2 regions of the Ectobacillus polymachus genome follow, and region 2 is predicted to be linked to the other one. Evidence: a T-box and tRNA genes for the amino acid it is inferred to sense, from the RefSeq annotation. Region 2 holds a T-box; the other holds one or more tRNA genes.

Region 1 (3,979 bases), on a different contig from region 2:
AAGAAAACCCTAAATCCAATATTGAATCTAGGAGTTTTAAACTTTAAAAATTAATGTCACCGAATCCTGTATTACATTTTTTATACTCTTCAATAATCGTGTCTATGATTTTTTTGCGACTGTCTTCACTATATTGTGATAGATCATGTTTAAAGAGTATATTAAAAAAATCATAGCTAGATTTATCTTTTCGCATACTCATCACTAATGTATGTAAATTAGAAATAAGATTGCTGAATGTATCAGTATTACGTTTTGACAAAAACTCCAATTCATTTGTAATTTCATCTATTTTTCTAATAGTTTCGTTTTCAAATCGTTGAATCTAAGCCATTTCTTCTTCATGACGTTCAATATCACGTTCTAACTTGTATGCTTAATAATTAGGATCGTTTTCAAGTTTTTCTTGTACTATTTCCCAATGTTCTTCCGCTTTAATTCTGTTTAGAGAGTTAATAGAAGATAAAGATTGGATAGATTATAACATCAAGAAAGTAGATGTTGCCTAATAAAAAAGGTTATTGATACTGGTGTGTATTGTTACAAATGCAAACATTTAATTGAAGATAAGAAGTTATTTGAAATGGGATGTGGTAAATGTGAACCAGATTTAAGTCATTTTGAAAATGTTGAAATAGTAATGAGGTCAAAAGATAAAACGTACTCAGCACTTAATAGACTTGATCAAGTATGTGAAAAAATTTGTAGAGTTGATGATGAAGCGGATGAATATTAATTGGGAGGTAAATGAATGACGGTAGAGCGAGAATTTGATACATTGAAGGACTTAGTTTCAGACGTACTTAAACATGATGAAATGGCACGTAATAATGATACACATTTATATTTTGAGTGCTGCAAGAAGTTAGGTGCTACAATATTTGATGATTTAGAGAAATTGAATTTAAATATCACTAGTGTACATAAGTTGAGACAGCAGATTCAAAATAAAATGGGATTATATAAGCCGAGTGAAAGTGTTCAAAAAGAACGCAATAGAAGAAAGATTAATATTAAAGAGTATCTGGGTAAATTGAAAGCAGCAAATTAATAAATGTATGGACTTGTAGCTCAATGGTAGAGCTAAACTGAGCATTTTACCTGTTCGAATCAGGTCGAGGCCACCTTTGATAATAATTTACTAGTAAAATTTAGCAGGGATTTTTGGTGATTTTGTCGAAAAAATATAAAAATAAGTTAATCTAATAATGGTAGGGGTTGCTTTTTGAATACAAATTTTCGACAAGATTTATTAGAATTAAGTAAGGATTGGGATACCGTTTTTTCAATATTAAAAAAAAGTTATTCTGATGAAAAGTTAGGAAATTGGATAGTTGCATTATTTTTATACGTATTATCAGACGTGAAGTCATTTAAAACTTTACCAAAATTGATTCCTAGTATTATAGGTATATTAGTAAGCAGTGGTGTTATGATTATACATAACCAGATGTTGGTAAAATCACTTATAGCTTTATTTATTTTTATAATATTTTTTTCTTTTAATTTATATTTATATTTAAGAAAAATGCTTAATTTTAATGAAGAAAAATATTTTCATATAGGTGCATATAGAGTTTTTAGAAAATCAGAATATAATGGGTTTATTAAATATATTCCATCTAGAGATTTTTCATTCAAGGGACTTTATGATGAGATTATATATAATATTCCTGAAGCTAAGGAACTTGAAGTAAAAAAAGCGCAGATAAAAGACATGAAGGTAATACATGAAGAGTATGTTAAAAATTCAACTGAAGATCAAAATAAATTATTATTACAAATAAAAGAGCATAACGCTCAAATTTCAATGATTGTAAAATTACTAAAGGATATTAATACAGCACTTTATCAAATGACAAATGAATGTTTTGATTCATCATCATTATTATTTATTACAGGATTTACAATTCATGAAAAGAGAGATAACAAATTAATTAAAATAATGGATAGAGGTACAACTGGAAAAACATTAAAAGAATATGATATACCAGATACAATTACAGAAAAAAGTGATGCAGTATTACGTGCATTAAGTACTAAAGAACGTTATACACCACAAATTGATATTCCATATAAAAATCACTTTATTATGTCATTTAAAATGCGTATGGCGCATGATAAAATATGGGTATTCAATTTTCAATCTGATTATGATGATGATAGAGCTTTGTTTTTTTTAATGAATAATGATATGCTTGATACAAGGGAAGTGTTTAGACTTATACACGCATTATGTTTAATTCTACAAGAAAAGGGTGTGTATGAATATGTGGAAAGATGATGCCCTAAAATTATTAAAAGACATTGAAGAGTCTAATGGGAAAGGATTTATTAATCCTAAAAGTCAGTTCGATATTAATAAAGATCGTGAAATAAAAATAGAAAATTACGAGCAAAAATTGAATGATTTATCAAAAATTAATCTTAATTTCTACCGAGTTGTTGGTAAGGAATATAATAAATCAGATAATAGAAAGCATTCACAGACCACTCCATAATTGGAGGAAGGTCTTTTCTTTTTGTATACGCAACATATGTAATACTAATGGGAGATGAGACTATTTATGTATAAGTTTTTAACAGTTGATAAAGCGAAGGAAAAAATTAAAGAATTACAGATCTTTGTTAGTTTGGCAGAATCTTATATTGCAGATAGTCCTGAGAAAATTGCAATTAAAGAATATGCACATGTAGGAAATGTAAAAAAGGTTGCAGATAAACTAAATGATTTAGGATATAGACTTGGAAATAGAAAATATATTTCAAAAGATGTAACAGAAATTATTGAGAAAGAGCCAACTGATGAATTTCATGCAATTGTTAAAAAAGTTCAAAGAGAAAATAAAAAGGCAAATATATATCTTTAAACCTTTTCCCTTCTTTGATAGTGTTTATTTAGAAAGGATGTGTCATATTATGAAGATAAAATTCTGTTTGGCTGATGGTGGAGATTTACTTTTTGTAATAACGTCAGAAGATGTAGCTGGCATTATTGAAGCTTCCAAAGGAGAAAAAATTGTATACAGTAAAAAATCTTATAAATATGATCATCATATTTTGAATCATATTGAACCACATTTTCTAGAAGTTATTGTTTATGTAAATGAATATTAATAGAACCTATTAACAGATGCTTTTTAATAATCCCTGTGGTATAAATATGGTTAGGCAACAATATTACAATATTCTCCTTTCTTAACCTTGATTTTACAAATAATGAGAGGGCGTTACTGTTTATTTGTCGAATGTATTAGGTTAGGGAGGAGGTGATTTAGATATGGAAACTACTAAAATTAATGAATTGATAAAAGAGGGAAATCAGTTTAAAGCAGGTATAACACCTATTAATTTTGAAAATTTCTGTAAATGGAATTCTGAATGTATGTTGTATATTGAGAGAAACTATAACGGATTAGAACTTACCAATCAGTATATTAAAATCTCAAAAGAGGTTATTGAATTAGTAGTAAACAATAATCAGGTTGATTTAAATCGTATTAATTATTTACATGGAGCACTTCAAGGTGTCCTAAATTATGAAAAATTAGAAGAACAGAAAAAAGCATTTGATTCTAGTATGATTGCGCAGTTAGGAAAATAAAAATTTTCATAAAGTTATAGCATCCAATAAGCAATTGGATGCTTTTTGTTATGTAAATATAATGTAAAATGTAAGGTGAAGAAATGAGTGGAAATTATTGATAACAGAAAGAAACTTGCTATTGAATTGTTAGCTGAAGGAGTAGAACAAAAAACTACAATTGCTAAAAAATGTAGAGTAACCAGATAAACGTTATGTAACTGGTTAGATGATGAAGGATTTATGGCGGAGCTTGACAAACGTTTGCATCAACGTAAGGTCTTTGTTGAAAAGATAATTGATAGTAAATTAGATAGTGCGGTGGATCAATTGCTTGAATTAGCTGAAACAACTCAATATGCTAGAGTAAAAGCCCAGGTACTTGAATATATTATT
Region 2 (5,871 bases):
TCCCATTGGTAAATGAAAACGGCGTATTAAAGGGTTTAATTACAATTAAAGATATTGAAAAAGTTATTGAGTTTCCTAATTCAGCTAAGGATAAACAAGGTCGACTTTTAGTTGGAGCAGCTGTAGGAGTAACAGCCGATACGATGACAAGAGTAGAAGCACTTGTTAAAGCAAAGGCAGACGTAATTGTCATTGATACAGCCCACGGACATTCCAAAGGTGTTATCGAAAAAGTAAGGGAAATTAGACAACAATACCCTGATTTAAATATTATTGCAGGAAACGTCGCTACTGCAGAGGCAACAGTTGAACTTATTGAAGCTGGCGCAACTATTGTTAAGGTTGGGATTGGTCCTGGATCTATTTGTACGACACGTATTGTTGCTGGGGTAGGTGTACCTCAATTAACAGCGATCTATGATTGTGCGACAGCAGCTCGTAAGTACGGTGTACCTATTATCGCAGATGGTGGTATTAAGTACTCTGGAGATATGGTTAAGGCACTTGCTGCTGGTGCTAATGTGGTAATGGTCGGTAGCTTATTAGCAGGTGTTTCAGAAAGTCCTGGAGAAACTGAAATTTATCAAGGACGCCGATTTAAGGTATATCGTGGTATGGGCTCAGTGAGCGCTATGGAAAACGGAAGTAAGGATCGTTATTTCCAAGAAGGAAATAAAAAGCTTGTTCCAGAGGGTATAGAAGGCCGTGTACCTTATAAGGGACCTCTTGCTGATACACTTCATCAAATGGTTGGTGGTTTGCGAGCTGGAATGGGATATTGCGGAGCTAAGGATTTAGAAGTGTTACGTGAAAATGCGCAATTCATTCGAATGACAGGCGCTGGATTACGTGAAAGCCATCCACATGATGTTCAAGTTACAAAGGAAGCACCAAACTATTCATTATAATATTCCACTTTTAGACAGAGTTCGACTAGCTCTGTCTATTTTTTTTAGATTGTGTTAGAATAACGATTATGTGAGAATATCGTTAATCTAATAGGAGGTAGAAACGTGAAAGCGTCGTTTCAAAAGCTGTTTGTGATTGTATTAATTATTCCACTATTATTCAGCATGGCTTTTTCAACTAGTACTGTATCGGCACAAACGAATACACCGTTAAATGTACAAGCTGAAGCTGCGATATTAGTGGACGCAAATTCAGGAAAAATATTATATGAAAAAAATGCTGATTCTTCTTTAGCTATTGCCAGCATGACGAAAATGCTGACAGAGTATATCGTACATGATGCGGTGAAAAGCGGAAAAATAACATGGGATCAAAAAACACAAATTTCAGATTATGCTTATACTATTTCGCAAGATCGCTCACTATCTAATGTTCCTTTAGAAAAAGGCGGATCCTATACAGTTAAAGAGCTTTATGAAGCGATGGCCATTTATTCTGCAAATGGTGCAGATATTGCATTAGCTGAGCTTATTGCTGGATCGGAAGCTAATTTTATAAAACTAATGGATCAAAAGGCACAAGAACTAGGCTTAAAGGATTATAAATTTGTAAATGCAACAGGTCTTACAAATAAAGACTTAAAGGGAAGACAACCAGAAGGTACAAGCCCTGATGAAGAAAATAAAATGACTGCAAAAGATTGTGCTATCGTTGCGCAACACTTAATTCAGGATTATCCGGATTCATTAGAAACAGCAAAAATTCCACATAAAGTGTTCCAAGAGGGCGGGAAATACCCTGTAAAAATGGATAACTGGAACTGGATGTTACCAGGTCTCGTTTTCCAATATGATGGAGTGGATGGATTAAAAACAGGCTCAACTCCTGAAGCTGGTTATTGCTTTACAGGAACTGCAAAACGCGGAGATATGCGACTTATCTCTGTTGTTATTAAATCAAATTCGTATAACGCACGTTTTGATGAAACGAAAAAATTATTCGATTACGGATTTAGTAATTATGAAGAGAAACAATTGTATCCACAAGGCTATCAATTACCAGATAAGAAAACAATTCCTGTAGCAAATGGAAAACAAAAAGAAGTTGATATTGAAACAGGAAAGGCTGTTGATATCGCAATTCCAAAAGGAAATAAATCTCCTTATACGATTGGTTCTCAGTTTGATAACAAGGAAGCATCAGCGCCAATTAAAAAGGGTGCAAAAGTGGGCTCTATGACAATTAAGTCTAACGATAGCAATGATCCTGGCTTCTTAACAGGTAACGAGTTAAAAGTAGATTTAGTAACGAAGACTAATGATGACAAGGCAAATTGGTTCGTTTTAACTATGCGCGGCATAGGGTCATTCTTCGGAAATGCTTGGAATGGTACGGTGAATTCGGTAAAAGGTTTGTTCCATAAGTAAGTCCCCCATTGGGGGGCTTTTTTTATATCATAAATATCAGTTGAAATAAGCATTATATTGTACAAAGAGCAAATGTACATGAATCAATGGTATGTCATGTTACACATAATAAGTATGTACCATGCTATAAGGTCATATTTCATAAAAGCGATTTCAAAATTATAAGAGAATTTAGGTTACTTGTTCGGGAATAACAATGATTTTTAAGGAAGCATACTTGAATTGTACGGAATTTCCATTGATTTTTGTTAATAATCATGTAAAAAAATAGACATTCGCCTTATAATAGATGGTAAAATGAAAGAGAATTTTTTAATATATCTTGTAATAAAGACTAGGGGGCTCCACAAGATGAATGAAACAGGGACAAATCGTGTAAAACGCGGTATGGCAGAAATGCAAAAAGGCGGCGTTATTATGGACGTCGTAAATGCTGAGCAAGCAAAAATTGCAGAAGCAGCAGGTGCTGTAGCTGTAATGGCATTAGAACGAGTTCCAGCTGATATTCGTGCAGCTGGCGGTGTAGCACGTATGGCTGATCCAACGATTATTGAAGATGTAAAGAATGCGGTTTCCATTCCAGTTATGGCAAAATGCCGCATTGGTCATATAGTTGAAGCACGTGTTCTTGAAGCGTTAGCTGTAGATTATATCGATGAAAGTGAAGTACTAACGCCTGCTGATGAAGTTTTCCATTTAAATAAGAGTGTATATACAGTTCCATTTGTATGCGGTTGCCGTGATTTAGGTGAAGCAGCTCGTCGTATTGGTGAAGGAGCAGCTATGCTTCGTACAAAGGGTGAGCCTGGAACGGGTAATATCGTTGAAGCAGTTCGTCACATGCGTAAAGTGAACGCAGAGGTAAGTCAACTTGTAGCTATGCGCGAAGAAGAAATTATGACATATGCGAAAAACCTTGGTGCTCCATATGAAGTTCTTCTTGAAATTAAACGTTTAGGTCGCTTACCAGTTGTAAACTTTGCAGCAGGTGGTGTATCAACTCCAGCTGACGCTGCATTAATGATGCAATTAGGCGCAGACGGTGTATTTGTTGGTTCTGGTATTTTTAAATCTGAAAACCCTGCTAAATTTGCTGCTGCTATCGTTGAAGCTACAACACACTATGAAGACTATGAATTAATTGCTCGTTTATCAAAAGGACTTGGTAATCCGATGAAGGGCATTGAAATTTCTAGCTTACTTCCTGATCAACGCATGCAAGAGCGCGGCTGGTAAGAGGGGATTACACCTATGACAACGATTGGTGTATTAGGACTTCAAGGTGCAGTTCGTGAGCATGTAAAAGCGATTGAATCGTCAGGAGCGACTGCGGTTGTAGTAAAGAAAGTAGAACAGTTAGCAGAAATCGATGGACTTATTTTGCCAGGTGGTGAAAGTACCACGATGCGTCTGCTAATTGATAAATATGGATTTATGGAGCCGTTGCGACAATTTGCAAAAGACGGAAGACCGATGTTTGGAACTTGTGCAGGTATGATTCTAATGGCGAAGCATCTTGTTGATTATGAAGAGCATCTAGGTGTTATGGATATTACGGTAGAACGCAACGCTTTCGGTCGACAACGGGAAAGCTTTGAAGCTTCTCTTTCAATTAAAGGAGTAGCTGACGATTTTATCGGTGTGTTCATTCGTGCTCCGTATGTTGCTAGCGTAGGTGATAATGTAGAGGTATTATCTACTCATGATGATCGCATCGTAGCAGTCCGCCAGGGTCAATATTTAGCTGCTTCGTTTCATCCTGAATTAACAGATGACTATCGCTTGACAGCGTATTTTGTGAAAATGGTCGAAGAGGCAAAGGCACAAAAAATCGTATAATTCTCTTGAAAGTTGTCAAAGATTATAGTACATTGATGATAATCTTATAACAAAAAGCAATGATAGGAATTAGTAGCAGGACTGTTTTTAGCAGAGAGTCGGTGGCTGGTGAAAACCGATAAAAGCGGCTTGTGAATCCATCCTGGAGTGGAATACGAAAGCGTGAAATAAGTATTTCCGGTGAAGAGCCGTTATATCCAGCTAAGAGGAAAGCTATGGCTTTCAATTAGGGTGGCAACGCGGGTAAACTCCCGTCCCTTGTATGAGGGACGGGAGTTTTTTGTGTTTAATTTTTAAATAGGAGGAGAAAAAATATGCTTGATATTAAATATTTACGTGCCAATTTGGAAGAAGTAAAAGCAAAGCTTCAGCACCGCGGGGAGGATTTAACTGATTTTGATCGTTTTGAAGGATTGGATCAAAAACGAAGAGAATTATTGGTGAAAACTGAGGAATTAAAAGGTAAGCGCAATGAAGTATCAGCACAAATTTCTATTTTAAAGCGTGAGAAGAAAAATGCAGATGATTTAATTTTGCAAATGCGTGAAGTTGGCGACAGTATTAAGACGTTAGATGAAGAGCTTCGGGTTGTAGAAGAGGAGTTGCAACACATTTTACTTACGATTCCAAACATTCCTCATGAATCTGTTCCGGTTGGTGATACAGAAGAGGAAAATATAGAAATTCGTAAATGGGGAGAAATTCCTACCTTTACATTTGAGCCAAAGCCCCATTGGGATATTGCAACAAATTTAGATATTATTGATTTTGAGCGTGCAGCTAAGGTAACAGGAAGCCGCTTTGTATTTTATAAAGGATTAGGTGCGAAATTAGAACGTGCTTTAATTAGCTTTATGCTTGATTTACATACAGAAGAGCACGGTTACAAAGAAATTTTGCCTCCATATATGGTAAATCGTGATAGCATGACAGGAACAGGGCAGCTTCCGAAGTTCGAGGAAGATGCATTCCTTATTGAGAGTAACGACTATTTCCTAATTCCAACTGCTGAAGTTCCGGTTACGAATATGCATCGTGATGAAATTCTAAATGGTGAAGCTTTACCGATTAAATATGCTGCGTATAGTGCTTGCTTCCGCTCTGAGGCAGGATCTGCGGGACGTGATACACGTGGATTGATTCGCCAACACCAATTTAATAAAGTAGAACTTGTGAAATTTGTAAAACCTGAAGATTCTTATGATGAGCTTGAAAAGCTAACAAACGATGCAGAACGAGTGCTGCAACTTCTTAAACTTCCTTATCATGTACTTAGCATGTGTACGGGAGATTTAGGATTTACTGCAGCAAAGAAATATGATATTGAAGTATGGATTCCAAGCTACGGTATTTATCGTGAAATCTCTTCTTGCAGTAATTTTGAAAGCTTCCAAGCACGACGCGCTAATATTCGCTTCCGCCGGGAGCCAAACGCAAAGCCAGAACATATTCATACATTGAACGGGTCTGGTCTTGCAATTGGTCGAACAGTAGCAGCTATTTTAGAAAATTACCAGCAAGAAGATGGCTCTGTTATTATTCCAGAGGTACTCCGTCCATATATGGGGAACCGTGAAGTTATTAAATAAAGCATACGGCAAAGATGTAAAAGGAAAAGGTGCCTACTTTTCCTTTTACATTGAAAACAAAAAAAGTCTTGACTAAATAAAGAGGGTTCGATATAATTTTCTTTGTC

What was found. A T-box is a leader RNA that pairs with one kind of tRNA and senses whether it is charged. The one in region 2 lies ahead of serS (serine--tRNA ligase), so its partner is inferred to be a tRNA-Ser.
Region 1: it encodes a tRNA-Ser, which carries the amino acid that the T-box ahead of serS (serine--tRNA ligase) is inferred to sense. The anticodon was not compared.

The regions. Positions count from the first base shown of each region.
Region 1 is NZ_JBLREB010000001.1:786,323-790,301, forward strand. Features, by position in the region: gene ACM5BR_RS04030 (hypothetical protein) at 752-1,051, shown strand; tRNA gene ACM5BR_RS04035 (tRNA-Ser) at 1,061-1,124, shown strand; gene ACM5BR_RS04040 (hypothetical protein) at 1,226-2,284, shown strand; gene ACM5BR_RS04045 (hypothetical protein) at 2,271-2,501, shown strand; gene ACM5BR_RS04050 (hypothetical protein) at 2,568-2,870, shown strand; gene ACM5BR_RS04055 (hypothetical protein) at 2,920-3,117, shown strand; gene ACM5BR_RS04060 (hypothetical protein) at 3,281-3,604, shown strand; gene ACM5BR_RS04065 (hypothetical protein) at 3,827-3,979, shown strand, end outside.
Region 2 is NZ_JBLREB010000011.1:2,285-8,155, forward strand. Features, by position in the region: gene guaB (IMP dehydrogenase) at 1-908, shown strand, start outside; gene ACM5BR_RS18495 (serine hydrolase) at 1,014-2,336, shown strand; gene pdxS (pyridoxal 5'-phosphate synthase lyase subunit PdxS) at 2,688-3,572, shown strand; gene pdxT (pyridoxal 5'-phosphate synthase glutaminase subunit PdxT) at 3,588-4,175, shown strand; T-box leader at 4,226-4,437, shown strand; gene serS (serine--tRNA ligase) at 4,490-5,764, shown strand.